Regions from separate parts of the Leclercia sp. G3L genome, predicted to be linked through region 1. Evidence: predicted binding sites of a transcription regulator. Region 1 holds the regulator's gene; each other region holds the start of a gene.

Region 1 (10,294 bases):
AGAGTAGCCGCGGCTGAACAGCTCGCCCAGATACTCACGGAACACGGTAGAGTAGAGCTTATTGCCTTTAAAGGTACGGCGAATGAAGAACGCACCCAGACGGCGGAAGATCGGGCCAGCCGGCCAGAAGTTGAGGTTGATACCCGCAGCGATGTGCGGCGGCACCAGCCCCTGGTGATAGAGCACATACGAGAGCAGCAGGTAGTCCATGTGGCTGCGGTGGCAGGGCACATAAACAATCTCATGGCCGTCGTGGGCCAGCTGGCGCACACGCTCGGCGTTGTGCACGTTGATCCCCTGATAGAGACGGTTCCATGTAAAGCTCAGGATACGGTCGCTAAGGCGGATCATCTCGTAGGAGAAGTTGGCCGCAATCTCTTCCATCAGGGCGATGGCGTTTTGCTGCGCCTTCTCGTGGGAGATTTTTTTGCTGCGCGCTTCGTCTTCGACGGCGCGGGCGATCGCTTTCGAGGCCAGCAGCTTGTTAAACAGATCCTGACGTGCGGGCAGGCGCGGGCCTACCGCGGCCAGACGCTGACGGGCAAAGTGCATGCGCGCCACGCGGGCCAGCTTCTGGGCGATGGTCTTATCCGTACCGTGCTCATCGGCCATGCGGCGCAGTGAGACTGACGGCGAGAAACGGACAAAGCTGTCGCGGCCGAGCCAGTTGACGGCGAAAAATTTCTGCACCCCGTTAAGCATGCGCAACGGCGGATTCTCTTCGCCTTTATCACGCCCCGGACGACGGCCAAACATGACCGATACGGGCACCATCTGCACGTCCAGCAGCGGGTTGCTGCGGTGCAGGTCGAGGTAGTCATGGAACAGCTTGATCGACTCTTCTTTCGGCGTGTACCAGGTGAACACGCGAGGGCCACCGTGGATAAAGATGTAGCGCGGCAGCTGAGTGCCGTCGATCTCCAGCGGCTCCAGCGGATCGGGAAGATCGTGCGCCAGGCATTGGGCGCGCAGCGTCAGCAAGTCGGCCTTCGAGTTATAAGGCAAAACGTACATAATAGGACGCGAGGTATCGAGTCCCAACTCCAGCGTGGGAACCGCCGGAATAGACTTGCTTTTTACCAGGACGCTTAATGGTAAATTAAGTAATTTGTAGTAAATTCGTGGCCAGCCAGACATAAACGATGTAAAGCCTCTGGTTAAAAATGCAATTGCGGCGCAAGGATAACAGAAAGCGCGCAAAATTTCTGTTGTTACCCGTCATACTTCCGGTGGCTGCGCCAGGCGCTTAAACCACCGTTTCTGACGCTATTTTCGAAGAAAGGTTTCTTTTAATGGCCAATAATACCACTGGGTTAACCCGAATCATTAAAGCTGCCGGCTATTCATGGAAAGGCATCCGTGCTGCCTGGATCAATGAAGCCGCATTTCGCCAGGAGGGGGTTGCTGTCGTCGCGGCGATTATTATTGCCTGCTGGCTGGATGTTGATCCCATCACTCGCGTATTACTGATTGGCTCGGTGATGTTGGTGATGATAGTCGAAATTTTGAACAGTGCGATCGAGGCGGTGGTCGACCGTATCGGCACTGACTTTCACGAGCTCTCGGGCCGGGCAAAAGATATGGGTTCTGCCGCGGTGTTGATGGCGATTATCGTTGCGTTGTTTACCTGGGTCACGCTGCTTTGGGGACATTTACGATAAGCCTTCAGAAACCGAACAAGTCTCTGGTTTTTTATGCGGTTTGTGGTTCCAAAATCACCTTTAGCTGTATATACTCACAGCATAACTGTATATACACCCAGGGGGCGGAATGAAAGCGTTAACGACCAGGCAGCAAGAGGTGTTTGATCTCATTCGGGATCATATCGGCCAGACGGGTATGCCGCCGACGCGTGCAGAAATCGCGCAGCGTCTGGGCTTCCGTTCTCCAAATGCCGCCGAAGAGCACCTTAAGGCACTGGCGCGTAAGGGTGTGCTTGAGATTGTCTCCGGAGCGTCTCGCGGTATTCGCCTGCTGGTTGAAGCCGAAGAGGGCCTTCCGCTCGTCGGCCGCGTCGCCGCCGGGGAACCGCTGCTGGCGCAGCAGCACATTGAAGGCCACTATCAGGTCGATCCGGGCATGTTTAAACCGAGCGCAGACTTTCTGCTCCGCGTAAGCGGCATGTCGATGAAAGACATCGGTATTCTGGATGGCGATCTGCTGGCAGTACACAAAACGCAGGACGTGCGTAACGGTCAGGTGGTTGTGGCGCGTATCGATGATGAAGTCACCGTTAAGCGACTGAAAAAGCAGGGCAACACCGTGCAGCTGCTGCCGGAAAACAGCGAGTTTTCCCCGATTGTTGTCGACCTGCGTGAAAATAACTTCTCCATCGAAGGTCTTGCGGTTGGCGTCATCCGCAACGGTGAGTGGTTATAACGCCTTTCTGACAGACTGCGACCCTGTCGCAGTCTGCTTTTCCTGCCTCCGGCGAACATTTTCATGTCTCTCCTGACTGCTTCAGACAAGGCGTTGTGGCGTCTTGCACTTCCCATGATCGTCTCCAATATCAGCGTCCCTCTTCTCGGGCTGGTGGATACGGCTGTCATTGGTCATCTCGATTCGCCCGTCTATCTGGGCGGTGTCGCCATCGGCGCGACGGCAACCAGCTTCCTGTTTATGCTGCTGCTCTTTTTGCGCATGAGTACCACCGGGCTTACTGCCCAGGCCTATGGCGCGAAGGATCCGTTGCGTCTGGCCCGCGCGCTGGTGCAGCCGCTGATCCTGGCCCTCGGTGCCGGTCTGTTGATTGTGCTGTTGCGCACACCGCTCATCGATCTGGCGCTGCATATCGTTGGCGGCAGCGAGGCCGTTCTTCATCAGGCGAGGCGCTTCCTGGAGATCCGCTGGCTCAGCGCCCCGGCATCGCTGGCTAACCTGGTGCTGCTCGGCTGGCTGCTGGGGGTGCAGTATGCCCGGGCGCCGGTGATCCTGCTGGTAGTGGGGAACCTGCTCAACATCGTGCTGGATCTTTGGCTGGTGATGGGCCTGCAGATGAACGTGCAGGGGGCTGCGCTGGCGACCGCTATCGCAGAGTACGCCACCCTGCTGATCGGCTTATGGATGGTCTGGCGGGTGCTGGCCCTGCGCGGTATTTCGCTGGCGCTGCTGAAAGCGAGCTGGCGGGGCAACATCCGCAAACTGCTGGCCCTCAATCGCGACATCATGCTGCGCTCGCTGCTGCTGCAACTCTGTTTCGGGGCGCTGACGGTAATGGGCGCGCGGCTGGGGCCGGAGATTATCGCCGTCAACGCCGTGCTGATGACCCTGCTGACCTTTACCGCCTACGCGCTGGATGGCTTCGCCTACGCGGTTGAGGCCCACTCCGGGCAGGCCTATGGCGCACGGGAAAGCGGCCAGCTGCGGGAAGTGTGGCGGGCGGCCTGCCGTCAGTCCGGCCTGGTGGCGCTCGCCTTCGCGCTCGTTTACGCCCTGGCAGGCGATCGGATCATTGCCCTGCTGACTTCGCTGCCCGAACTACGCGCGCTGGCGAGCCACTATCTTATCTGGCAGGTGGTTTTACCGGTGGTGGGCGTCTGGTGCTATTTGCTGGATGGGATGTTTATCGGCGCAACCCGCGGGGCAGAGATGCGCAACAGCATGGCCGTAGCGGCCGCCGGCTTTGGCCTGACGCTGTTCACCCTGCCGTGGCTGGGTAATCATGGCCTGTGGCTGGCTCTGTGCGTGTTTCTTGCCCTGCGGGGGCTCTCTCTGGCCTGGATCTGGCACCGGCACTGGCGCAACGGCAGCTGGTTTTCATAGCGGCTTCACCCGACTGAATGGTAAAAGATTCCGAATAACAAACCCAACGCCGCAGGCTTATCTATAATTATTATCACGTCCAGCACGAAACGTATTTCAGGACGAACTTAACCTTAACGACCGAACGAAGAGGAATCGATGATGAATAAAGACCAAGTCGGCGGTAACTGGAAGCAATTTAAAGGTAAAGTGAAAGAACAGTGGGGCGACCTGACTGATGACGATATGACCGTCATTGAAGGTAAACGTGACCAGCTGGTGGGTAAAATTCAGGAACGCTATGGTTATGAGAAAGACCAGGCGGAGAAAGAGGTTGGTGACTGGGAAACCCGTAACAACTATCGCTGGTAATTAACCTATACCCGCAGGTACACGGATGTACGCCCAGGGCGACCTTTCAGGTCGCCCCTTTTTTTGCCCTCAGCGCGGCTTTTTCTTCAGCTGGATGGAGTGATCGTGCTGACAATCCTCCTGATGGCGACAGGCTTCCACTTCAACGCAGTTGCGGCACAGGCCGTGTGCTTCAATCACGTTGTGGCGCAGGGCAAAGCCCATCTTCGCGGCCAGAGTGTGCATGATATCTTCCACCCCTTCAGCGCCTTCTTCCTTCACGCTGCCACAGCGGTCGCAGATAAACATCGCTGAGGTGTGGGTCGGCTGATCGAACAGATGGCACAGCACGTAGCTGTTGGTTGACTCCACTTTATGCACAAAGCCCTGCTCGAGTAAAAAATCGAGCGCCCGATAGACGGTAGGCGGCTTGGCCTGAGGCTCGCTCTCGCGCAGCAGGTCGAGCAGATCGTAGGCGCTGATGGCCCCGTTTTGCAGGCTCAGCAGACGCAACACTTCAAGGCGCTGCGGAGTCAGGCGCACATTGCGTTGCGCGCACAGCTTTTCGGCTTGCGCTAACAGTGCCTGCATTGTGGTCGTTTCCATTTTGCACCTCGAATGACGTGGAATAACAAACCGCCAGTTTACCATGTTCTGACCTAAACGCCGAGATCCACCGGGTGTGCTACCCTGACGAAAAACCACTGGGGGTGAAAAGATGAAAAGACCGGACTGCATTCGACACTGGCGCGAAGTAGAAGGCGCCGACAACTCGACCTATCCCGACAGCACAGAGCGTTTCTCCATTGGCGCGCCGCTGGCCCGTGCGCTGGGGCTGGGCCGCCTCGGTATCCATCATGAGCGCCTCCCGCCAGGGCGCCGTACTTCGTACCCGCATGCCGAAAGCGATGAAGAGGAGTTCATCTTTGTGCTCGAGGGTTATCCCGAAGCCTGGATAAACGGTTATTTATGGAAACTGGAGCCAGGAGACAGCGTCGGTTTTCCTGCCGGGACGGGCGTCTGCCACACCTTTATTAATAATACCAGTGAAGAAGTGCGGTTATTAGTGGTGGGAGAGGCGAATAAAAAACATAACCGAATTTATTATCCGCTGAATGCGGTATATGCCGCCACGCGTGAAGATCGCTGGATCGATCATCCCCCGCAATTTTTTGGTCCTCATGACGGAAAACCAGGGCAAAAGTAATTTCTTGTTCTATACATATTAAAGAAATAAGGAAATCAATAACTTAATCTAATACTAAAGTTTAGATAAATTCGGCTCCTCATACTTTTTTCACAAAGGACGTATGCCCCTGCGCGGTATTTAGCCGCCGGGGTTTATTCACCCAAAATAAGTCAGGTGTCCTGTGAAAATAAAATTCAAATTTTCTGTGGCGGGAATTGCCACCGGTATTCTTTTGGCTAATCAGGCTGGAGCAGCAAATACCTGGACGGAAGCACGCGGCGATGCAATGGGTGGAACGGGCGTTGCGTCGGCGCATTATAGCAGCGGGGTGCTGATCAACCCGGCCCTGCTGGCAAAATCCAAAGCAGAAGACGACGTCGCCATTATATTCCCCTCGGTGGGGGCGCAGATTAGCGATAAAGACAATCTACAGGACAAGATCGATGAGATCAGCGATGAGATCAGGGCCGATCGGGAGATGATCGACGATCTGACCGTGGCGCGGATCCTGGCCGATCCGCAGGGAACGCTCAGTGAGCTTCAGGGAGCCGCGGGCAATCTGGCCGATCAGCTGGAGTTCCTCGAAGGAAAAACCGCCCACGGCAACGCGGGGGCAGGGATAGCCGTCAGCATCCCGGGTTCGGGGCTGTCGCTGGCGTTTGTCGCTAAGGCCAATGCTCACGCGCGCATCAGCTCGGAGATCGATCAGCAGGACATTGCGTTCTTGCGCAGATTGCAGGGCAACGCGGGCATGACTAACCAGATGGCGCAGGGGGCGGCCCGGAACGGCAGCGACGTGATTACCCGCAACCTGAATTCCGTCGCCATGGGCAGGGCGGCGATCGTTTCCGACTACGGCGTGGCGGTTGCCCGCCAGTTTGATTTCAACGGCCTGCCGGTCTCGGTCGGCGTGACGCCAAAACTGCAGCAAACCTGGCTCTACAACTACACCACCTCCATCTATACCTACGACAGCAGCGATTTTAACAGCAGTCGTAACCGCAATGACGATACCAGTTTTAACGTCGATGTCGGCGTCGCGGTCGACTTCGGTGAAAACTGGACGGTCGGCCTGAGCGGGCAGAACCTGTTCTCACGGGATATTGATACCAACGATATTCGCATTCTCCACGGGCGTACCGGGCAGGAGGTGAGCTATCAGGACACGTACCAGATCCGCCCTCTGGTCACGGCAGGGGTGGCCTGGCATACCGGCCTGCTCACCCTCAGCGCCGATGGCGATCTGACCAAAACCCGGGGCTTCAGGAGTGAAGAAGACTCGCAGTATGTCGGAGTGGGGGCAGAAGTGTCCCTGCTGGGCTGGCTGGCGGTGCGCGGCGGCTTTCGCGGGGACGTGAAGGGCAACGACAGTAACGTCTTCACCGGCGGCTTTGGCTTTGCCCCCTTCAATACCGTGCATATCGATTTAACCGGCATTTACGGCGAGGATGAAACCTGGGGTGCCGGGGCGCAATTCAGCGTCACCTTCTGACGGGATCCGGAGGCGCTCTGCCTCCGGCGAATATGTGCTATAGTAGCGCCCCATTTTCAGCAGATGCTTAAAACTTCGCCATGTCGTCAGAAAACTCGTCCCTCTATCCTGCTCACCGTTTTTCCATCGCGCCGATGCTCGACTGGACAGACAGACACTGCCGCTACTTCCTGCGCCAGCTGTCGCGTCATACCCTGCTCTATACCGAGATGGTGACCACCGGGGCGATTATTCATGGCAAGGGCGACTATCTCGCCTTCAGCGAAGAGGAGCATCCGGTGGCGTTGCAGCTTGGCGGCAGCGATCCGGCCGCGCTGGCGCGCTGTGCGAAGCTGGCAGAGGAACGCGGTTACGACGAGATTAACCTCAACGTCGGCTGCCCGTCCGATCGCGTGCAGAACGGCATGTTTGGCGCCTGTCTGATGGGTAATGCGCAGCTGGTGGCCGACTGCGTGAAAGCGATGCGCGATGTGGTCTCCATTCCGGTGACGGTCAAAACCCGTATCGGCATCGACGAGCAGGACAGCTATGAATTTCTCTGTGACTTCATCGGCACGGTGGCCGGCAAGGGCGAGTGCGAGATGTTTATCATCCATGCCCGCAAAGCCTGGCTCTCTGGCCTGAGCCCGAAAGAGAACCGTGAGATCCCGCCGCTGGATTACCCACGCGTTTATCAGCTGAAGCGCGATTTCCCGCAGTTGACCATGTCGATCAACGGCGGCATCAAGTCTCTTGACGAGGCGAAAGCGCATTTACAGCATATGGATGGCGTCATGGTAGGGCGCGAGGCGTACCAGAACCCGGGCGTGCTGGCAGCGGTGGACCGCGAAATCTTTGGTATGGATGCCGCCGATCGCGATCCGGTGGCGGTGGTGCGGGCGATGTACCCCTACATTGAGCGCGAGCTAAGCAATGGTACTTATCTGGGCCATGTGACCCGCCACATGCTGGGTCTGTTCCAGGGGATCCCGGGCGCGCGCCAGTGGCGCCGCTACCTGAGTGAAAACGCCCATAAGGCGGGCGCCGATATCGAGGTGCTGGAGCAGGCGCTGCGTCTGGTGGCAGACAAGCGATAATTTTCACTAAAAGTTCGTCAAATTCACCACGCCCGGCGCAGCATTGCCGGGCGTTTTCTTTTTATATCAATGGGTTAATTTTTGGCACGGATCTTGTAATGGTGATAGCAGCGTATCGTTGTGATGCATTCGGGAGAGAGCCATGCTGGAACTACTTTTTGTGATTGGATTTTTTGTCATGCTGTTGGTCACCGGCGTCTCACTGCTGGGTATTGTTGCCGCACTGGTGGTCGCTACCGTGGTGATGTTTATCGGCGGACTGTTTGCCCTGATGCTGAAACTGCTGCCGTGGTTGCTGCTGGCCGTGGCGGTGGTGTGGGCGATACGGGCGATTAAATCGCCAAAAATCCCACGCTATCAGCGCAATAACCGCTTTCGTTACTAAGGTATTGAGTGGTTCGTCACATCCTTGCAACTTTTACGGCAGCATTGCTTAGAACAGAATAGGATTTAGTTATCGAATCTGTCACTATTGCCGCCGTTAAAGAATTCATCGCGCTGTACCCTACATACAGCCGAACTAAAAAAAGAAAAGGGCTTCCTACGGGAAGCCCAATTTCTTTTTAGGGGATCAGTAAACTTGAACCCTGTGTCGCCCGGCTCTCCAGCACTTCATGCGCACGCTGCGCGTCACTCAGCGGATACTTCTGCGCCTCTGCCACATCCACCTTAATCACGCCGCTGGCAATCAACGAGAACAGCTCGTTACTGGCCTCAACCAGTTCGTCACGATTCGTGATGTAGCCCTGTAGCGAAGGGCGGGTGGCGAACAGCGAACCTTTCTGGTTAAGAATACCCAGATTGACGCCGGTCACCGGGCCGGAAGCGTTGCCGAAGCTGACCATCAGGCCGCGGCGTTGCAGACAGTCCAGCGAGGCTTCCCAGGTATCTTTGCCCACCGAATCATAGACCACGCGCACCTTTTTACCGCCGGTGATCTCTTTCACCCGCTCGACAATGCTCTCTTCGCGATAGTTGATCACCTGCCAGGCACCCGCCTGCAGCGCACGCTGCGCCTTTTGCGCATTGCCGACGGTGCCGATCAGCTTGGCCCCCAGCGCTTTTGCCCACTGGCAGGCAATCAGCCCGACGCCGCCTGCGGCCGCGTGGAACAGAAACTGTTCGTCAGGTTTGATCTCATAGGTTTTGCGTAACAGATAAAAGACCGTCAGCCCTTTCAGGAAGGAGGCGGCGGCCTGCTCAAAGGAGATGGCATCCGGCAGAATGGCGGCTTTATCCGCCGGGACGTTGTGGACCGAGCTGTAGGCGCCGAGGGCGGATTGCGCATACACCACGCGGTCGCCCTCCTTTATATGCTTCACGGCGCTGCCCACTTTGACCACCACTCCGGCCGCCTCGGTGCCCAGCCCGCTTGGCAGGGCCGGGGGCGGATAGAGGCCGCCGCGGATATAGGTATCGATATAGTTAATGCCAATGGCTTTGTTTTCCACCTGGACTTCGTTATCGCCAGGCGCGGTGGGGGTAAACTCTACCGCCCTGAGAACGTCCGGGCCGCCGTGCTTATGAAATTCAATACGCGTTGCCATGCTCCCTCCATTAGACTTAGAAAATATGGTAATCTTTCGACCCACTCTCTATCTCGGTAACTCCATTCACTATGGCAGGAAACAAACCCTTCAACAAACAGACTGAGCCCCGCGAGCGCGATCCGCAGTTAGCCGGGTTAAAGGTCCCGCCGCACTCGATTGAAGCGGAACAGTCGGTGTTGGGCGGTTTAATGCTGGATAACGAGCGCTGGGATGACGTTGCCGAGCGCGTCGTCACCGACGATTTCTATACCCGCCCGCACCGCCATATCTTTACCGAAATGGCGCGTCTGCAGGAATCCGGTAGCCCCATCGACCTGATCACGCTCGCGGAATCGCTGGAGCGTCAGGGGCAGCTGGAGTCGGTGGGTGGCTTCGCCTATCTGGCCGAGTTATCGAAAAACACGCCAAGTGCGGCGAACATCAGCGCTTATGCCGATATCGTGCGTGAACGTGCGGTAGTGCGCGACATGATCTCGGTCGCCAACGAGATCGCCGAAGCCGGTTTCGACCCCCAGGGGCGTAACAGCGACGAGCTACTCGATCTGGCCGAGTCGCGGGTCTTCAAAATCGCTGAAAGCCGCGCCAATAAAGACGAAGGGCCGAAAAACATCGCCGAGGTGCTGGATGCCACCGTCTCGCGTATTGAGCAGCTGTTCCAGCAGCCACACGACGGGGTCACCGGGGTCAATACCGGCTATGACGATCTGAACAAAAAGACCGCCGGGCTCCAGCCGTCGGATCTGATTATCGTCGCCGCGCGTCCGTCGATGGGTAAAACCACCTTTGCAATGAACCTCGTCGAAAATGCGGCGATGTTGCAGGATAAACCGGTTTTAATCTTCAGTCTGGAGATGCCCTCCGAGCAGATCATGATGCGTTCCCTGGCCTCGCTGTC
Region 2 (10,294 bases), 480 kb from region 1:
GTTTTCAGGCCGCAGTCCGGGTTCACCCACAGGCGCTCTGCGGGGATACGCTGCGCCGCTTTCTGCAGCAGGGCTTCAATCCACTCCACGCTCGGGACGTTCGGGGAGTGAATGTCGTACACGCCCGGCCCGATCTCGTTCGGGTAGTCGAACTCTTCGAACGACTCCAGCAGCTCCATGTCTGAGCGCGAGGTCTCGATGGTGATCACGTCAGCATCCAGGGCGGCGATGGAGTCCATGATGTCGTTAAACTCGCAGTAACACATATGGGTATGGATCTGGGTGTCATCCTTCGCCACGGCGGCGTTGATACGGAAGGCTTCCACGCCCCACGCCAGGTAGGCATCCCAGTCGCTGCGACGCAGCGGCAAACCTTCGCGCAGCGCCGGTTCGTCGATCTGGATGATGCCAATGCCCGCCGCTTCCAGATCCGCCACTTCATCACGCAGCGCCAGGGCAATCTGTTTGGCGATGGTCTCACGGGTCACGTCTTCGCGCGGGAAGGACCAGCAAAGGATGGTCACCGGACCGGTCAGCATGCCTTTTACCGGCTTGTCGGTCAGAGACTGAGCATATTTCGCCCACTCCACGGTGATCGCTTCCGGACGGCTGACGTCGCCAATCACTACCGGCGGCTTCACGCAGCGGGAGCCGTAGCTCTGCACCCAGCCGTTCTGGGTAAAGACAAACCCATCGAGGTGTTCACCGAAGTACTCCACCATGTCGTTACGCTCGGCTTCACCGTGCACCAGCACGTCGAGTCCTAAACGCTCCTGCTCCACAATGGCCTGTTTGATGTGTTCGGCGATGCCGGTGCGGTAGTTGCCCGCATCCAGGTTGCCCTTTTTGAAGTCCAGACGCAGGCCGCGGATCTCGGTGGTCTGCGGGAAGGAACCGATGGTGGTGGTCGGCCAGGCCGGCAGGTTGAAACGGGCACGCTGGGCTTCGGCACGCACCTCATAGGCGCTCTGACGCTGGCTGTCCTGGGCAGTGATGGCCGCCAGACGTTTTTCCACGGCGGCATTGTGCACGCGCGTCGAGTGACGACGGGCCTGAATCGGCGCGCTCCATTCGGTAATGGCGGCGGTGTCACCCGTATTCAGCGCATCACGCAGCAACGCCAGCTCTTCGCATTTTTGCAGGGCGAAGGCGAACCAGCTCTTCACTTCCGCATCCAGGCGGGTCTCGACGCTCAGGTCGATTGGGCTGTGCAGCAGTGAACAAGAGGAGGCGACCCATAGCTCGCGCTTGCCTATAATACCTTTGATTTGGTTATATTTTTCTGTCAGGTCGGCGCGCCAGACGTTACGCCCGTTCACCAGTCCGGCAGAGAGCAGCCAGTTCGCAGGCAGACGGGTGTGCAGCTCGGCTACCTCATCTTTACCGTGAACCAGGTCTACGTGCAGACCCTGCACCGGCAGCGCGGTGATGGTGTCGAGGTTCGGCGTCACCCCTTCGAAATAGGTGGTCAGCAGCAGTTTTACCCGGCCCGCGAGCGCGTCGTACGCCGGTTTGAAAGCATTCAGCCATGCCTGCGGCAGCTCCAGCACCAGCGCCGGTTCGTCGATCTGCACCCACTCAACGCCGCGTTTTGCCAGCTCGCCCAGCACCTGCTGATACACCGGCAGGATGTCGTTCAGCAGGCTCAGGCGGTCAAACTGCTCGCCCTTCACTTTACCCAGCCACAGATACGTAACCGGGCCCAGCAGGACAGGTTTGACCTTGTGGCCCAGCGCCAGCGCTTCGTCCACCTCATCCAGCAGCTGGGTCCAGGTCAGTTTAAACTGCTGACCTTTAACGAACTCCGGCACCATGTAGTGATAGTTAGTGTTAAACCATTTGGTCATTTCCGCTGCCGCCGCGGGCTCGCCGGTCGGTGCGCGGCCACGGCCAATACGGAACAGGGTGTCGATATCCACCGATCCATCGCTGTTCTGATGACGAGCCGGCACGTTGCCAAGCAGCAGGCTGGTGGTCAGAACATGGTCGTACCAGGCAAAATCGCCCACCGGGAGCAGATCCACGCCAGCCTGCTTTTGCTGGTCCCAGTGACGGGCGCGCAGCTCGCGCCCTACCGCCAGCAGTTCTTCACGCGTGGCGTTGCCCGCCCAGTAGCTCTCTTGTGCCTTTTTTAGTTCGCGACGAAGGCCGACGCGTGGAAAACCGAGGGTGTGGTTACGAATTGTCATGGTATGCCCCTTATGGAATTTTCAGGATTTAGACGTCCAGATGTTTACACTTCCATATTGTAAAGGTACTGTATATTCCTCAAGCGCAAATTGCTCATGGCGAAGTGAAGGACTTTCATGATCGAGATAAAACACCTGAAAACGCTCCAGGCGTTGCGGAACTGCGGTTCTCTCGCGGCGGCGGCGGCCACGCTGCACCAGACGCAGTCCGCCCTTTCCCACCAGTTCAGCGATCTGGAACAACGCCTTGGCTTTCGTCTGTTCGTGCGTAAAAGTCAGCCGCTGCGCTTTACGCCGCAGGGCGAGATCCTGCTACAGCTGGCCAATCAGGTGCTGCCGCAGATCGCAAGCGCGCTGCAGGCCTGTCATGAGCCGGAGCAGACCAGGCTGCGCATCGCCATCGAGTGTCACAGCTGTATTCAGTGGCTGACCCCCGCGCTTGAGAACTTCCGCCAGAGGTGGCCGCAGGTGGAGATGGACTTTAAATCCGGCGTGACATTTGATCCGCAGCCCTCCCTGGTGCAGGGCGAGCTGGATCTGGTGATGACCTCGGACATTCTGCCGCGCAGCGGCCTGCACTATTCGCCCATGTTTGATTTTGAAGTGCGTCTGGTGCTGGCCCCGGACCATCCTCTGGCCGCCAGAGCGCGCATCACGCCGGAAGATCTGGCGACGGAAACGCTGCTGATCTACCCGGTTCAGCGCAGTCGTCTGGATATCTGGCGTCACTTCCTGCAGCCGGCGGGCATCAGCCCGCAGCTGAAAAGCGTGGATAACACCCTGCTGTTGATTCAGATGGTGGCGGCCAGAATGGGCATCGCGGCGCTGCCGCACTGGGTGGTGGAGAGTTTTGAACGCCAGGGTCTGGTGGTGACCAAAACCCTGGGCGAGGGATTGTGGAGCCGGTTGTACGCCGCCGTGCGCGATGGCGAGCAGCGTCAACCGGTTACCGAGGCCTTTATTCGCTCAGCGCGGAACCATGCTTGCGACCATCTACCGTTTGTCCGGAGCGCGGAGCGACCCAACGGCGATGTACCCACAGTGAAGCCAGGATCACCGTCCCCCCAATAATGAAGCTCGGCCAGTGCGGTTGTTCCTGCCAGATGGCGAGGTTCACCAGCAGGCCCGCAGGGACGTGGACGTTGTTCATGATCCCCAGCGTCCCGGCGTCCACCTGCGTGGCGCCGTAGTTCCACATGAAGTAACCCAGCCCGGATGCCACCACCCCCAGCCAGATCAGCACGCTCCACTGCAGCGCGGTGGTCGGCAGCTTCTGCGGATTACCCAGCATGAACCACGCCGCCACCGCTACTATCGCTGCCCCCATATAGAACCAGGCAAAAGCGTTGTGCTGCGGCATTGGCCGGGTCTCCATCAGGCGTTTATAGCCCACCATGCCAATCGCAAAGCTGATGTTGGCGAGCTGGACGAACATCAGTCCGGTCCAGAAATGATCGCTCACTTTGTCATAGCGAATGATCGCCGCACCCACTACCGCCAGCGCGGCGCTCAGCAGGTAGCCCCAGCGCAGCCGGCGCTTGCTCAGCAGATCGTAAATCAGGGTGATATAGAGCGGCGTCAGCACGGTAAACAGCAGGAATTCCGATACCGACAGATAAACGTAAGCCCGGAAGCTGAACAGATACATGATGCCAAGCTGCATCGCGCCCACCAACATATAGAGCAGGATAGTTTTCAGCGTTTGCCCGCGCGTACGCAGGAACGGCAGGAACACCAGCGCCGCCAGCCCGACGCGCATCAGCACCGAGAAGTAGCTGTCGACATGTCCGGCAAGATATTCACCGATCAGGCTAAAGGAGAAGGCCCACAGGATAGTGGTGATGATGAGTAGCGCCACAATGCTTGTCTCTCTGGAAGATGGACAGGCATTGTAGCGAACTCTTTGGTTGACAACTGAACGTTAAACAACCAAATGAAGATTATTCAAGGAACAGCTTACGCAGGTATTTTGGCACCGCGTTGTCACCGTTGGTGCCGATCACTTCCAGCTCCGGGTGCAGGTCTTTCAGGCGCTGGTGGGCGTTTTCCATGATGCAGCCTTTCCCCGCCATGGAGAGCATTTCAGCGTCGTTCATACCGTCGCCAAAGGCAATGCAGTCCTGCAGATCAAAGCCCAGACGTTTGGCAACCGCTTCCAGAGCATGACCCTTGGAGACGCCGCCCGCCATTACTTCCAGACAGGTAAGCGTGGAGAAGCTGACGTTAACCCGATCGCCCCAGCGGGCGTTGATCGCCTGCTCCAGCGGCAGCAGCGCTTCGTGGCTGTCAGTGGTGAAGAACACCTTGCTGATGCCTTCCGGCTCAAGCAGACCCGGTTCATACAGCGAATAGTTGAAGACCGCCTCTTTGAAGAAACGCATCTCGTCCGGGCGGTGACGGTTCATAAACCACTCATCATCGCGATAGACGTTGGTGATGATATCGGGGTTGTTATGCATGATCCCGAACAGATCGGTGGCGATGTCGCGATCGAGGTTATGGGTGAAGATCAGATTCCCGTCCAGATCGTGCACGCGGGCACCGTTGGAGGTGATCATGTAGGACTTGATCTCCAGATTATCGCGGATCTGCCCCACATCAACGTGGTGGCGGCCGGTGGCGAAGACGAAATTCACGCCACGGGCAGTCAGGAGTTTTAAGGTCTCTTTCGCGTAAGGCGATAAAGTGTGGTCGGGAGAGAGCAGCGTGCCATCTAAATCAGACGCGACAACCTGGTACATAGAAAAATTTAACCTCTGGTGAATATCAGTTATGCCTGCCGAAAAAGTCGACGATGGCGTTGAGTGCGACTGAGCGCATGGCGTCCTTTTCAAAAAGGATCTCATGGTACGCGCCGTTTATGACCAGCGGTTTACCCCCTTCGCAAGGGTGACCGGCTGCGGCTCGCAGTTCACAGAAGCGGTCGTGCATGCGGTTATCCACTACCCGCTCCTCTTCTGCCTGAAGGATAATTGTGGGGGTATCGTCCTGGCCGGCGCCCGCCATCGCCTCCTCACCTGCCAGAATGCCTTCGCGCACCCAGTGGTAAGTGGGACCACCGACGCGTAAACGCGGTTCATCCGCATAAAAGCGCAGGTTGCGGCGATAACGCTGCCGACTGTGGGTTAACACGTTAATGGCAAACGGCAGTGCGCGCCAGCGCCCGGTGCCGATGGCGTAGCCTTCACGAATGCGCTGATGGCCCTCAGCCCAGTCGAGGATATGGCGTACCATCCAGTCCGGAAAACGCATGACGATGCCAAACATCGGGGCGCTCAGGGCAATGGCATCACACTGATGCTGCGGGTGGCGCTGTAAAAACAGCGTGGCGATCGCGCCGCCCATCGAGTGCGCCAGAATAAACCGTTTTCGCCAACGGCCGGGCTGCACTTCCTGCTGCCAGAAGGCGGCAAAATCATCGACGTAATCGCTGAAATGACTTACATGGCCGCGGTGCGTGTCGGACAGCATTCGTCCGGAGCGCCCCTGACCACGGTGGTCGATAATCAGCACGTCATAACCCAGCCGGAAGAGATCGTATGCCAGCTCGGCATACTTGACGTAACTTTCGATCCGTCCGGGACAAATTATTATCACCGAATCATGGGCTTCGGCCTGAAAACGAACAAAGCGCACAGGAACATCATCGACGCCTGTAAACCCGCCCTCTTCGCGCTGGCGCCAGAAATCGGTCAACGGCCCCATAGAGAAAGCGGCGAAAGCCTTTTCTCGCGTTTCCCAGTCCTTATTCTGCTGAAACATCGGGTTTACACCCCTGTAAGCCAAGGAATATCGTTTTTTCGTGACAGGTCGTAAAATGACGCAACATTAGCGTATTGTGGCATAAAAATAGACGATTCGGGAGCTTCAAATGACCTTCGAGTGGTGGTTCGCCTACCTGCTGACATCCATCATCCTCAGCCTTTCACCGGGTTCCGGGGCCATCAATACCATGACCACCGCCATGAACCATGGCTATCGCGGGGCGGCGGCGTCGATTGCCGGATTGCAGACCGGGCTGGGGATTCACATCGTGCTGGTCGGCATAGGGCTCGGCACTCTGTTCTCCCGCTCGGTACTGGCCTTCGAAGTGCTGAAGTGGGCCGGTGCGGCCTACCTTATCTGGCTGGGGATCCAGCAGTGGCGCGCCGCGGGTGCCCTGGATCTGAATACGCTCGCCCAGACCCAGAGCCGGGGCCGCCTGTTTAAACGCGCGGTGTTTGTGAACCTGACCAACCCGAAAAGCATCGTCTTTCTGGCCGCCCTGTTTCCGCAGTTTATCGTGCCGCATCAGCCCCAGATCATGCAGTACGTGGTGCTGGGCGTGACCACCATTGTGGTCGATATTATTGTGATGATTGGCTATGCGACGCTGGCAACGCGGATTGCGACATGGATTAAAGGGCCTCGTCAGATGAAGGCCCTGAATAAAGTGTTTGGTTCGCTGTTTATGCTGGTGGGCGCGCTGCTGGCGTCAGCAAGGCACGCTTAGCGCGACAGGATCAGATGAATGCCGAAGCCGGCGAATAACGCGCCGGCAACGCCGTCAATCCACTTCGCCAGGCGTTGATATCCGCGGCGCATCGAGGGCAAAGCAAACAGGCTCGCAACGATTGTGAACCAGGCGAAGGTCTCCAGCACGATCAGCAGGAAAATGCCCCAGCGCGCACCGGCCCCGACGTCTTCACCCACGAACAGTGAAAATACCGAGCCAAAATAGATGATTGCTTTTGGATTGGCGAGGTTGGTCAGCAGCCCTTTCACAAAGCTGCGCCCACTGGCCGCCAGCTCCATTTTTGGCTCCGGTGCCTCGCTGTCCTCTTTCTTAAACGCCCCACGCAGCATCTGATAGCCCATCCAGCACAAATACAGACCGCCGCCGACCATAATGATGTTGTGCAGCCACGCCATTTTTTCGAGGATCAGGTTCAGGCCCAGCAGCGCCACGGCAGCCCAGACCATGACGCCAAGGGTAATACCCAGCACGCCCATCATCGCCTCTTTGCGGGAGCGGCTAACCGCCGTCTGTGAGACGAAGAAAAAGTCAGGGCCAGGGCTCATCAGCGCCACAATATGCACCAGCGCCACGGTCAGAAACAGGGTTAACATAATTAACTCGCGGGGAAATAGTTCAGGGAGTCATCATCCTGGCACTTTTTTGCCGGACTGACTACTCCTCATCATCGCCATCCGTATGGGAACGAATCAGCGCCATAAACTCTTTACCAAAACGTTCCAGCTTACGCGTGCCGACGCCGTTGACGCTGAGCATTTCGCTGGCGCTGAGCGGCATCTGTTCGGCCATCTCAATCAGCGTCGCGTCGTTAAACACCACGTACGGCGGGATATTCTCTTCATCCGCGATGGCTTTGCGCAGCTTACGCAGCTTGGCGAACAGCTTGCGATCGTAGTTACCGCCGTAAGATTTCTGCATCACCCGCGGTTTCAGCGCCACCACGCGCGGCACGGCCAGCTGCAGCTCCACGACGCCACGCAGCACCGGGCGGGCAGCTTCGGTGAGCTGCAGCGCGGAGTGCTGGGCAATGTTCTGGGTCGCAAAACCGAGGTGGATCAGCTGACGGATGACGCTCACCCAGTGCTCATGGCTCTGATCGCGACCAATACCGTAGACCGGCAGCTTGTCATGACCCATCTCGCGGATACGCTGGTTGTTGGCACCGCGCAGCACCTCCACCACGTAGCCCATACCGAAGCGTTGATTGACGCGGCCAATGGTGGAGAGCGCCTTACGCGCGTCCATCAGGCCATCGTACTGCTTCGGCGGATCGAGGCAGATATCACAGTTCCCGCACGACTCCTGGCGCCCCTCGCCAAAATAGTTCAGCAGCACCAGGCGGCGGCAGGTTTGCGCTTCGGCAAAGGCCCCCATCGCGTTGAGCTTGTGGCGCTCGATATCCTGCAACGGCCCCTGCGGTTTCTCTTCCAGGCAGCGGCGCAGCCAGGCCATATCGGCCGGATCGTAGAACAGCATCGCTTCCGCAGGCAGGCCGTCACGCCCGGCGCGGCCCGTCTCCTGATAGTAGGATTCGATATTGCGCGGAATGTCGAAATGCACCACAAAGCGCACGTTCGGCTTGTTGATGCCCATCCCAAAGGCGACGGTTGCCACCACGATTTGCAGGTCGTCGCGCTGGAACTTCTCCTGCACCTCGGCGCGAATGTGGTTTTCCAGCCCGGCATGATAGGCGGCGGCGCTGAAGCCCCGGCTTTGCAGTCGCGCGGCGGTGTCTTCCACCTTCGCCCGGCTGTTGCAGTAGATGATGCCCGACTTGCCGCGCTGCTCCTGGACATAGCGCAACAGCTGATCCAGCGGCTTGAATTTTTCCATCAGCATGTAGCGGATATTTGGGCGGTCGAAGCTGCTGACTTGGATTAGCGGATCGTTAAGGCCCAGCAGACGAACAATATCCTGGCGGGTGGTGTCGTCGGCGGTGGCGGTGAGCGCCATAAACGGCAGCTCGGGGAAACGCTGGCGCAGATGACCGAGGGCCGCGTACTCCGGACGGAAATCATGACCCCACTGGGAAATACAGTGCGCTTCGTCCACCGCCAGCAGCACCGGATTCCAGTGCGCCAGATGCTCAAGGAAGTTATCCAGCATCAGGCGTTCCGGGGCGATATACAGCAGACGCACCTGCCCGGTGCGGCACCCGGCCATGACTTCCTGCTGCTGCTCGCGGGTTTGGGTGGAGTTGATACAGGCCGCCGCAACGCCGTTCGCCAGCAGCTGGTCGACCTGATCTTTCATCAGCGAGATCAGCGGTGATACCACCACCGTCAGGCCGTTCATCACCAGGGCGGGAACCTGATAACACAGGGATTTCCCGCCGCCGGTCGGCATCACCACCAGACAGTCACGGCCCCCAAGGGCAGTATTAATGATGGTTTCCTGGCCCGGGCGGAACTGCTGGTAGCCAAAGGTTTCGTGCAAAACCTGTTTAGCCAGCAACTCCTGATTTACGACTTCCGCCTGCACCACATCAACCCCATTTGCCTGAAATAAAAACAGGCGCTATTTTCAGCGCCTGCGAGAGAAACTTCAACGTTTAAGACAAAAACATTCGAGGAGGCTAGAAAAGATCGTTCAGCATCACGCCCACGCCGACGCGGGTCTGGTTGAAGTTGTAGTCGATCAGCGATTCGCCGTAACCGCTGTAGACCTGGGTATAGAAACGAACATGTTTGGTCAACGGGTAGCTGACGCCCATCTCCGCGCCGCCGTAGCCGGTATTCCAGTTGTACTGACCCTTCACGCTCAGCACCGCTTCGCCCAGCTGATAGCCCACCCGCAGCTGGTAGTAGCCCATGTATTTGGTGATATCCGGGTTATCGTCGGTGTTGCCCACCACGTACCAGGGCTTCACCTCCACCAGCCAGTTGCCGTTCTGCGCCATCAGGCGGGTATAGAGGCGGTTCCAGCTGCGCGACGTTGGGTCGGAGCGGCCATTAGACATGTGGTTGTAGCCAAACTCAACGTCCCGCAGGGTCCAGCCCGCCAGCGAGTAATCGGTGGCAAAGCCAAGGAAAAGCTGCGGCTCATAGTTGGTCTCACGAAACGGCGAAGATTCATCGCTGTTCGACAGCTGCCACCAGGATTTTTGCGTGTAGGAGCCACCGAGAATCGAATTCGGCCCCAAAATGCCGCGCCATAGCGGGAAGGCAAGGCTCAGCTGAAACTTCACCTCATCTTTTTGCGAATCGTCGGCCCAGTCATAGGTGCGGATCGCCTCTTTATTGAGGTCGCTGGTGGCGGTATAGATGAGGTAGTTGCTGTCATAGGGATAGAGCGTAAAAGGATTATCGTGCTCTTCCAAAAGGTTAGCGATGATGCTGCCCCGTACAGCAGGCACCTCCTGAGTTACCGCTTCCTGCGCGAATGCCACAGAGGGCAGCGTAACCGCCGCCAGGAACCCGGCCTGATATATCCGCATCGGTGATGCTCTCCTGCGAAATTGTTTTAATGAATAGTTATGGTTTATTCATTTTACAGAATTAATGATTAACTGCTTATATCCGGGGTCTGAAAGTAGAAATTCACACTAATGAGGCATAAAATCAACAGCCTTTTAACAATAAGGATGTGA
Region 3 (10,294 bases), on a different replicon from region 1:
GATAAGAGTAGCGCGAAGGGTGCAGCGGAAAGTGTATTGCACAATACACAACCGTCTGAGCCTGAAGTGCAGGAAAGTAAAAAAGCAGAGAGTCCCGGCATTATTGATAAAGAATTCTTCAAGAAAATCGGTGAGAATTTCGACCCTAAGAAGTTCAACAAAAAATTCTGAGGTGATTTATGAAAGTAGCGGTAATTAATTACAGTGGCAGTGTTCGTAAAACCTTAATTTCATCTTACCTGTTAGCCCCGCGCGGCTTTGTTGAATAAATCAGATTTCGGGTAAGTCTCCCCCGTAGCGGGTTGTGTTTTCAGGCAATACGCACGCTTTCAGGCATACCTGCTTTCGTCATTTTGTTCAGCGCTCGTACCAGGGCCATAGCCTCTGCAACCTGACCATCGTAGTCACGCAGTGTCAGTGAACCTCCGAACAGCTGTTTTACCCGGTACATCGCCGTTTCCGCTATCGAGCGACGGTTGTAATCTGTTGTCCATTTCCACCGCGCATTACTCCCGGTCAGCCGCTGATTCGCAACAGCACGGTTACGGTCTGCATATTCACCGGGCCAGTAACCCGCGCCTTTTCGGGGCGGGATAAGCGCGCTGATTTTCTTACGCCGCAGTTCATCGTGACAGAGTTGGGTGTCGTAAGCGCCGTCTGCCGATGCTGCCCTGATTTTTCTGTGAGTCTGCCGGATAAGACCCGGGAAGGCTTCTGAGTCCGTCACATTGTTCAGCGACAGGTTTGCACAGATGATTTCATGTGTGTTGCTGTCAACTGCCAGATGCAACTTTCGCCATATACGACGGCGTTCCTGGCCATGCTTTTTGACTTTCCATTCGCCTTCACCAAAGACCTTCAGCCCGGTGGAATCAATCACCAGATGCGCGATTTCACCCCGGGTGAACGTTTTGAAACTGACATTAACCGACTTTGCGCGCTTGCTGACACTGGTGTAATCCGGGCAGCGCAACGGAACATTCATCAGTGTAAAAATGGAATCAATAAAACCCTGTGCAGCCCGCAGGGTCAACCTGAACACGCGTTTAATGACCAGAACGGTGGTGATGGCGAGATCAGAATAGCGCTGAGGTCTTCCCCGTGATGAAGGCGTTGCCGACTCATACCAGGCCTGAATAGCTTCATCATCCAGCCAGAAAGTTATGGAGCCACGGTTGATGAGGGCTTTATTGTAGGTGGGCCAGTTGGTTATTTTGAACTTTTGCTTTGCCACGGAATGGTCTGCGTTGTCGGGAAGATGCGTGATCTGATCCTTCAACTCAGCAAAAGTTCGATTTATTCAACAAAGCCGTCTGTGTTGTAAAATGGCGCCGAAAGCCCGGCGTAGCCGGTTGCCGGGCTATAAATTCTGCCACCCTACCCCCTGCCCTGATTAGCCTTAACTCGCGAACAGCAATGAAGAAGTCAAAGTAATCCCTTTTAACCCCGGTGAGCGGGCTTTACGGCGTTTACGACGTAAAGGGCGTGATTTCCGGGGCCTAAGCGGCGGCAGCTTGCTGCTGACGCTTAGGGGGATGTTCATCAACTATTTCAGCGACACCAGGGAACTTAACACGGTAGCTGCAAAGCCCTAATCCCGCTCACCGCCACGCAGCTGCCGTACGTCCCCCACGGGGGTGCGCAGTGCTGCGCGCGGGAACGGCGGCCCGTCTGCGGGACGCGGCGCCGTACTGCGCGTTAGCGGCCGCACGCGGCCGGTTACGGGGGACACTCCGCCATACGACCAGCGACCCGCTGAGCTGCACAATCCACAGATAACACAAGCTACATACATGTCGATATGGGAATCGGCCCACCTTGCCGGGCGCCGGTGCCGTGTGGAAATCCGCCCACCTTGCCGCGCGCCGGTGCCGTGTGGGAATCCGCCCACCTTGCCGGGCGCCGGTGCCGTGTGGGAATCCGCCCACCTTGCCGGGCGCCGGTGCTGTGTGGAAATCCGCCCACCTTGCCGCGCGCCGGTGCCGTGTGGGAATCCGCCCACCTTGCCGCGCGCCGGTGCCGTGTGGGAATCCGCCCACCTTGCCGGGCGCCGGTGCTGTGTGAAATCCGCCCACCTTACCGGGCGCCGGTGCTGTGTGGAAATCCGCCCATCTTGCCGGGCGCCGGTGCCGTGTGGGAATCCGCCCACCTTGCCGGGCGCCGGTGCTGTGTGGAAATCCGCCCACCTTACCGGGCGCCGGTGCTGTGTGGAAATCCGCCCATCTTGCCGGGCGCCGGTGCCGTGTGGGAATCCGCCCACCTTACCGGGCGCCGGTGCCGTGTGGGAATCCGCCCACCTTACCGGGCGCCGGTGCCGTGTGGGAATCCGCCCACCTTACCGGGCGCCGGTGCTGTGTGGAAATCCGCCCACCTTGCCGCGCGCCGGTGCCGTGTGGGAATCCGCCCACCTTGCCGCGCGCCGGTGCCGTGTGGGAATCCGCCCACCTTGCCGGGCGCCGGTGCTGTGTGGAAATCCGCCCACCTTGCCGCGCGCCGGTGCCGTGTGGGAATCCGCCCACCTTGCCGCGCGCCGGTGCCGTGTGGGAATCCGCCCACCTTGCCGGGCGCCGGTGCTGTGTGGAAATCCGCCCACCTTACCGGGCGCCGGTGCTGTGTGGAAATCCGCCCATCTTGCCGGGCGCCGGTGCCGTGTGGGAATCCGCCCACCTTGCCGGGCGCCGGTGCTGTGTGGAAATCCGCCCACCTTACCGGGCGCCGGTGCTGTGTGGAAATCCGCCCATCTTGCCGGGCGCCGGTGCCGTGTGGGAATCCGCCCACCTTACCGGGCGCCGGTGCTGTGTGGAAATCCGCCCATCTTCATGACAAAAATTTGTCAAATGACAGGCTCATGTGTGCTGATTTATGTCAGACGGGATTTTGCTTATCAATTATTGAGAACAGAAATTTTCCTGAATCATCAATACTATACTTAGCAAGTAAAGGTGTTTTCTCATTTATCTGCTTGAGTGCAGGATCAAGGAAAGATCGTTTCAACTCTGCCAAGTTCTTCTGCTGGGATTCCGGTAAGACGAAACGGTCATTTAACCAAGCATGAGTAGTAACCCATAAGCCTGAAGATTTGAATTGAGCAAGACTTTCATAAAGGCGGATCGTCCGGGGATTTCGAAGACTGCCACAATCGCGGAGCGAGTAGGTGGTGAACTGGTTGGTAATGACTCCAACTTACTGATAGTGTTTTATGTTCAGATAATGCCCGATGACTTTGTCATGCAGCGCCACCGATTTTGAGAACGACAGTGACTTCCTGCCCAGCCTTGCCAGATGCTGCCTCAGATTCTGGTTATGCCGCTCAATTCGCTGCGTATATCGCTTGCTGATAACGTGCAGTTCTCCCTTCAGGCGGGATTCATAAAGCGGCCAGCCATCCGTCATCCATACCACGACCTCAAAGGCCGACAGCAGGCCCGGAAGACGCTCCAGCGTGGCCAGAGTACGCTCACCAAAGACGCGTGCCACCACCGTCCTGCACATCCTGCCATAGGCGTAAAATAACCAGCGCTGACGTGATTTAGCCCCGACGTAGCCCCACTGTTCGTCCATTTCCGCGCAGACAATGACGTCACTGCCCGGTTGTATGCGTGAGGTTACCGACTGCGGTCTGAGTTTTTTAAGTGACGTAAAATCGTGTTGAGGCCAACGCCCATAATGCGGGCGGTTGCCCGGCATCCAACGCCATTCATGGCCATATCAATGATTTTCTGGTGCGTACCGGGCTGAGAGGCGGTGTAAGTGAACTGTAGCTGCCATGTTTTACGGCAGTGAGAGCAGAGATAGCGCTGATGTCCGGCAGTACTTTTACCGTTACGCACCACGCCTTCAGTAGCTGAGCAGGAGGGACAACTGATGGAGATGGAAGCCACTGGAGCACCTCAAAGACACCATCGTACACTAAATCAGTAAGTTGGCACCATTATCCGGCAGGCGATCTGGATTATCGTCACGCTGTTAAATATGTCGCGGTAGGGATACCCGTTACCGGATACCCCCCGCACAGATCCCGGCGTGCGCGATTTACGCACCGGGCTCCTGCCTCGGGTGTCTGGCGGTGAACCGCTCCACAGGCCATGGATGAAGAACCCGAACCCTTGGTAGCCATGCGGCTGCCAGTTTGTTTGCTTTCGTCCAGGTCGTATCATCCTTCTGGCTCCTGCGCCTGAGCGCCCGGCGCCAGAGGTTTGTTACGTGTGTCCTGAACTTCTGCATGGTGGGGAAGTTGCCCGGTACCGAGTGATAGTTCAGGTATCCCTGAACCACTCTCCTGAGCCATTTTCCCTGTTCGGGGATTGAGTAATGCCAGCGCCTTCGCAGACCGTCTTTGATGGCTTTCAGAGTTGCCGTCATCCGATCCCGGCGGGTCTTTCGTATCAGCATGAACCTGCCGTTGCGATCTTTCCCGCTGATGTGCGTGAACCCGAGGAAGTTGAACGTTTCTGGTTTGCCTTTTCCCCTGATGGCACGGTTTTCGGCAGCGAAGCGGCCGAACTCCATCAGACGGGTTTTCTCCGGGTGAACCGTGAGTCCGAACTCCCTCAGTCTGCGCTGCATGGCTATACGGAAGCGCCGGGCATCGTATCGTTTGTCGAACCCGATGACGATGTCATCGGCGTATCTGACCATTACCACATTGCCTGTGGCATAGCGACGTCGCCACTGATGCGCCCACAGATCGAAGACGTAGTGGAGGTATATGTTTGCCAGCAGCGGTGAGATGACCGCACCCTGTGGGGTGCCTTCCTCCGTTGCTCGCCATTGACCCTCCTCCAACGTCCCGGCTGTGAGCCACTTACGTATGAGCCTGATTACGCTCCGGTCGCCGATCCGATGCTCTGTGAACCTGATCAGCCATTCGTGGCTCACCCTGTCGAAGAACTGACTGATGTCGGCATCCAGTACCCAGTTTACGTTAGTGCGTACCAGCCCTGTGGCCAGTGCGTCCAGTGCATCGTGCTGGCTTCGCCCGGGTCTGAACCCGTATGAGAACCCCATAAAGTCGTTTTCATAGACTGCGTTCAGGATTTTCACCAGCGCATACTGGACGATCTTGTCCTCCAGCGAGGCGATGCCGAGCGGGCGTTGTTTTCCATCCGCTTTTGGGATGTAGTGACGCCTGCCGGGCTGCGCCCTGTAGCTGCCCTAATGTAGCCTCCGGTGCAGATCTGTTATGTTGTTCTTCATGTTTCCGGCGTAGTCCATCCACCTGATGCCATCCACTCCGGCGGCCGCTTTCCTGCTCAGGGAGAGGAATGCGGCTTCCAGTGCTTCGACTGTCAGCAGGTGGAACAATGCTGTAAACCGTTCTTTCTTCCGCTGCTTCGCAGCTTCCCGCACGCGTGACAGCCTCTGTGACATGCTTTCCCGGCTCTGTGTCCGGCGCATGTGTGGCTGTTCCGCGTTCCCCTTGGCCCCGCTCCTTCGCTCCACTGACTCCGCTCCTTTCGGGTTGTTCGCCTGCTTCGCCGCTACTATGAGCGAGTCCGACTTCTCCTCTCCGTACATCACCGGCTATGACTCCTCGTCTTCCCGGTGCGGGCCGTCTCCGACACTGGCAGATGGTCAGAGGGGAGATCTCCCGGTTCCCGCGTAGAGATCGTATTGACATGCCAGGGTCTCAGACCCCGCCGGGTCCATGTGGCACTCGCAGTATCGCACCCTATGATGTTGCCTTCCGTTAACAGTACAACGTCGGCACCCGGTAATTTAATATACATTTCGTGGCTCAATGGCTGGCCTGTCAACACCCCTGTCAACGCTTCGCCCCATACCTCGCGGTATGCAACGCATGACTCGGGGACCTTGTGGATTGCTGGTCCTTCAATGGTCGGGGACTTTCACCCCTTGATCTCTACCGGTCTCCCGGTGAACACTGTATGTATAACCAGTAAAATTAGAGTGTCAGGAGGAAAGATGAAACTACAACTTTTCAGCACCGGGAAAGAACTCCCGCCACAGGCCCATCCATTGTTTGCCGATCTGGCCAGCTGCGGTTTTCCCAGCCCTGCTGCTGACTATGTCGAGTCCGATCTGGATCTCCATGATTACTGCATACGGCATCCGAGCGCGACGTACTACCTGCGTGCCAGCGGAGACAGCATGGCCGACGGCAGTCTGTACAATGGCGATCTGCTGGTTGTGGACAGTGCTGAAAAGCCGCGGCACGGCGATATCGTTGTCGCCAGCATGCAGGGGGAGTTTACGGTGAAACGGCTTCTGCTGACGCCGCGACTGACGCTGCAGCCCATGAATGCCTCCTGGTCGCCGATTTATCCTGATCCCGACGAGCTGGATATCTTTGGCGTCGTCACGCATATCATCCACCGCCCGAGGGAGATGTACTGATGTTTGCCCTGGCCGATGTGAACAGCTTCTATGCCAGCTGTGAACGTGTTTTCCGCCCGGATTTGAAAGGAAAGCCGATAGTCGTCCTGAGCAACAACGACGGGAATGTAATCGCTCGCAGTGCCGAGGCGAAGCCCTGGATCAAAATGGAAACTCCGTGGTTTCAGATAAAAAACGAAAGATACCCGGAAAAAATATATGCGTTTTCAAGTAACTATGAACTTTATGCCTCGATGTTGGCGCGCGTGATGAACAGCCTGGAGGAACTGGCCCCCAGAGTGGAACAGTATTCAATTGATGAGATGTTCCTCGATTTGACCGGCGTGGAGCACTGTATGGAGCTTGAGGACTTCGGCCGGCAGCTGCGTCAGCACGTGTATGACTGTACCCACCTGACCATTGGCGTGGGCGCCGGACCAACGAAGACCCTCGCAAAATCAGCCCAGTGGGCCTCAAAAGAGTGGAAACAGTTTCGTGGCGTACTTGCTCTGACCAGGGGAAATCCGCAGAGAACGCGGAAACTGCTTTCACTGCAGCCGGTTGAAGAAATCTGGGGGGTGGGTAACCGTATTGCACGCAAGCTGAATGTACTGGGCATTAAGACCGCGCTCGATCTCGCCCTGACGAACCCGGCCTTCATCCGCAAAAATTTTTCTGTGGTCCTTGAGCGAACGGTACGGGAACTGAACGGGGAAAGCTGCCTTTCGCTTGAGGAAGCCCCTCCGACGAAACAGCAAATTGTCTGCAGCCGCAGTTTTGGCGTGAAGATCACGGAGTACGAGTCACTCCGTCAGGCTATCTGTCAGCACGCAGAGCGGGCCTCTGAAAAACTGCGTAAAGAGCACCAGTATTGCCGGCATATTTCCGTTTTCATCAAAACGTCTCCGTTCGCCATTAAAGAGCCTTACTACGGCAACGTGGCTACGGAAAAACTTCTTACACCCACTCAGGACACCAGGGACATCATTGCAGCCGCTACAACGGCTCTGGAGCGTATCTGGAGGGATGGGCACCGGTATGCCAAAGCCGGAGTTATGCTGAATGACTTCACCGGCTCCGGCGTTTCGCAGCTGCAGCTGTTCGACGAACGCCCGCCACGCCCTTACAGTGCTGAGCTGATGAAGGTTCTGGACGGGATCAACAACTCAGGGCTGGGTAAAGTATGGTTTGCGGGGCGGGGTATTGCCCCGGAATGGCAGATGAAACGGGAGATGCTTTCTCCTGCTTATACGACACGATGGTCAGATATTCCTTCAGCGAAACTGGCGTAAAACTTTGGCGATTTCACCTTGAAATTCTCAGCCTAAACTGCCTAATTACAATAAGTTAGATGTGAAATCGCCATGGCGAAATTATTGACTCAAATTTCTGTCAAGGACCTCGTTGATAGCCTTGTCCAGTTCATCCTGAATCACTTTTGACATACGGCTAAACTCATAAGTCAGCGTACGCCCTTTCACACGCTTACGCGCGAACTTGTCCTTTTCTTCAAAAGACCAGAGTGGGGAAACCACTGACTTTTCCTTGGGAGATGGATCTATCAATGCCTGAGATGCCTGAGAAATCAGCTTCAGTATACTGGCTTTCTGTTCGTCTTCTGGTCGCTCGCCTTCACTCAAAATTGCATCGAGCTGAGCTGATACAGACTGAATGAGTTCTTCAGGCGTTAATCCCTTTTCACTGAGTTTTTCATTAACTTCTAAAAGAAGTTTATAGTCACTAAACGATAGCTCCGACTGAACCGGGAACAGAGAAATCAAGTCTTGCGGTACGGCCGCCGCCTGCAGCGCCCTGGTAACTTTAGCTTGAGATAACCCCTCCAGTTCAGCAATTTCCTTTTGATTAAATCCGGACTCTTTAAGAGCGATCAATCTCAGGCCAATCTCCCGAAGATTATGTTCTTTAGCTGTCTGGATATCTTTAGCCAGTTGGCGAGCTTCATCAGCTGATAAATGCTCTTCGGTAACCATTACATCAAGGCCTGTACGGACAAAAATTGCTGAGGCTCGCCGTCTTGAACCATCCAGTATCTCAATCCTTTCACTTTGCTTAATACCAATACAGGGAAAGAACTGCTGAAACTTAATCGTCTGGATAATGGATTTCAGGGATTCCCTGGTCAGTGCAAGTTGATCTCTTCCGTTGTTTTCCTGGTTTACGAAGGTCTTACTTTCAACTTCAGATGCAGGCACCCGAACAAACCTGAACGTTACCTTCCTGCCGGTTTTTAAGGTAAATACCTGGCTTCTACCGGTGTCCGTCATTTCCGCAATTGACGCCTGGGTATTTAACTGTCTGCCGATGGTTTTTCTTTTCTCATTCGACATCACATACCTCCGTTAGTACGAATGAACTCGATGCGATCAAAGACTGCCTTCGCAAAGTCTTCCGCTGCTGATTTTGCGCTTTTTAGTGCCTCTGTACTTCCATCATAGGTTGCTGGATTTGCTGAAATAACTGTGTCAAAAGTCTCCCCACAACGTTCGAAACCATCCAGTCTTGGCAGAACCATGTCTAGCATATCGGCACCGAAAACCTCTTTGGCCTGACTATGGCAAATTTTGTGATCAGACTTGTTCAGGATCTTGGACATGAAGCCGACATTACCGATGAGATTGCAGGTGTGCCCATCCATTTCGATGGAATCTATGAGGGCAGGGAGGCTGGCCACAAACTTCAGGGAAGAATGAAAATCAACCGTCGCCGGTGGAAGAGGGGTCAACATCAGGTCTGCCGCCCCAATGCAGTTTTTCAGGAACGCATCAAGGTGAGGACCACTATCAAGGAAAATAAAGTCGTAGTCATGCTGGAGCTTGTCGATAATGTTCTCTTTAAGCACCGCATGAATATTTTTCCCTGGCAGATGTTCTTCACACAATCCCTTCCAGCCTTCAGCAAGGAATGCATCGTCAATGGAAGCGGGGATTACATCAACACCAGGGATAATAGACGGTACTATAAAATCGGAAAGTAATTCTTCACGAGACACGTTCTGGAGCATGGCCTGAGCAGCCGTATTTTCAACCAAGCCCACTGAATTCTCATGGCTCAGGAACATTGTCAGAGATGCCTGCGGATCGAAATCGATGGCCAGAATACGCAGGTCTTCGAACAGAAGCTGAGGATGAGCTCGAAAAGCATGTGATAATGAAGCGGTAGAAACTGTCTTGGAACCACCACCTTTAAGATTACATACAAAAATCGTAAAGGCTTTATCGAAGCGATCCCTGTACTTCGGTACTTTACGATGGTTATACAGATCGATGACATTCTGAATCGTCATCGCGTATTTCATCGTATTACCAGAAGGTTTCTTTTTAAAAATGTAGCCACCGGCTTCCATTTCGGACACAGCATACTCAACACTGCCTTTACTGAGCTTAGGCAGCTTATACAGAGCGGCTTTGCTGTATTCCTGATAGAACTCGGTAAGCTTCAATTCCTCTTTTTGCTGTCGGATACTTTCGCTCAAAGATGTCAGAAGCTTACCTGCACGTGTAGCGACTTTCCGTAACTGCTCAATATTGTCCATTTATCACCTCATGACGTTTTTTGTCATTTTGAACAAAAAGTGTCATGTTGCAAGAAAAAAATCATATTGTTTTGATTTCGCTCTCAACAGAAGGGGGATGAAGCTCGACGGGCGTGCTACTAAATCACACTGCAGCAACACGCAGACGCACTTTTGACCATCAACAGCAACTCATACAAAAGGGCTTTGAGAAAGGTATTCAACTTGCAAGACAGGAGAGTCATTCAGAAGGATTCTGATTTTAGTTACGACCAGTGCAATGCTGAGCCTTATGTATCAGCGCTCGCCGCAGCCATGTAACCGAGCGTAGCGAGCGAACTGGCGAGGAAGCGAAGAGGAACCGTTCCGGCAGATAGCTCTTACGCTCAGCACAAGAAGAGTTTTCCATCCTCTGTGGGAAACAGG

Evidence for each region. The regulator LexA, encoded in region 1, represses DNA repair genes until DNA is damaged. The targets are predictions, from matches to a motif close to TNCTGTATGTACATACAGNA.
Region 2: the regulator LexA is predicted to act here: its motif matches at 2,256-2,275, upstream of metR (HTH-type transcriptional regulator MetR).
Region 3: the regulator LexA is predicted to act here: its motif matches at 5,883-5,902, upstream of umuD (translesion error-prone DNA polymerase V autoproteolytic subunit).

What each region holds. Positions count from the first base shown of each region.
Region 1 covers NZ_CP088265.1:874,338-884,631, reverse strand. The annotation lists gene plsB (glycerol-3-phosphate 1-O-acyltransferase PlsB) at 1-1,137, opposite strand, end outside; gene LRS40_RS05605 (diacylglycerol kinase) at 1,293-1,661, shown strand; gene lexA (transcriptional repressor LexA) at 1,771-2,379, shown strand; gene dinF (MATE family efflux transporter DinF) at 2,443-3,762, shown strand; gene LRS40_RS05590 (CsbD family protein) at 3,904-4,113, shown strand; gene zur (zinc uptake transcriptional repressor Zur) at 4,183-4,698, opposite strand; gene LRS40_RS05580 (cupin domain-containing protein) at 4,811-5,299, shown strand; gene LRS40_RS05575 (conjugal transfer protein TraF) at 5,463-6,773, shown strand; gene dusA (tRNA dihydrouridine(20/20a) synthase DusA) at 6,854-7,849, shown strand; gene pspG (envelope stress response protein PspG) at 7,992-8,234, shown strand; gene LRS40_RS05560 (quinone oxidoreductase) at 8,413-9,396, opposite strand; gene dnaB (replicative DNA helicase) at 9,468-10,294, shown strand, end outside.
Region 2 covers NZ_CP088265.1:1,358,839-1,369,132, reverse strand. The annotation lists gene metE (5-methyltetrahydropteroyltriglutamate--homocysteine S-methyltransferase) at 1-2,189, opposite strand, end outside; gene metR (HTH-type transcriptional regulator MetR) at 2,307-3,260, shown strand; gene LRS40_RS07860 (carboxylate/amino acid/amine transporter) at 3,148-4,047, opposite strand; gene yigL (sugar/pyridoxal phosphate phosphatase YigL) at 4,130-4,930, opposite strand; gene pldB (lysophospholipase L2) at 4,956-5,951, opposite strand; gene rhtB (homoserine/homoserine lactone efflux protein) at 6,061-6,681, shown strand; gene rhtC (threonine export protein RhtC) at 6,678-7,298, opposite strand; gene recQ (ATP-dependent DNA helicase RecQ) at 7,360-9,189, opposite strand; gene pldA (phospholipase A) at 9,281-10,141, opposite strand.
Region 3 covers NZ_CP088263.1:86,810-97,103, reverse strand. The annotation lists gene stbA (plasmid stabilization protein StbA) at 1-171, shown strand, start outside; gene LRS40_RS00520 (IS5 family transposase) at 311-1,279, opposite strand; partial or broken gene LRS40_RS00515 (replication initiation protein) at 2,866-3,174, opposite strand; one part of gene LRS40_RS00510 (IS1-like element IS1X3 family transposase) at 3,184-3,632, opposite strand; one part of gene LRS40_RS00510 (IS1-like element IS1X3 family transposase) at 3,632-3,881, opposite strand; partial or broken gene ltrA (group II intron reverse transcriptase/maturase) at 4,033-5,520, opposite strand; gene umuD (translesion error-prone DNA polymerase V autoproteolytic subunit) at 5,926-6,357, shown strand; gene LRS40_RS00495 (Y-family DNA polymerase) at 6,357-7,628, shown strand; gene LRS40_RS00490 (ParB family protein) at 7,710-8,684, opposite strand; gene LRS40_RS00485 (AAA family ATPase) at 8,684-9,889, opposite strand.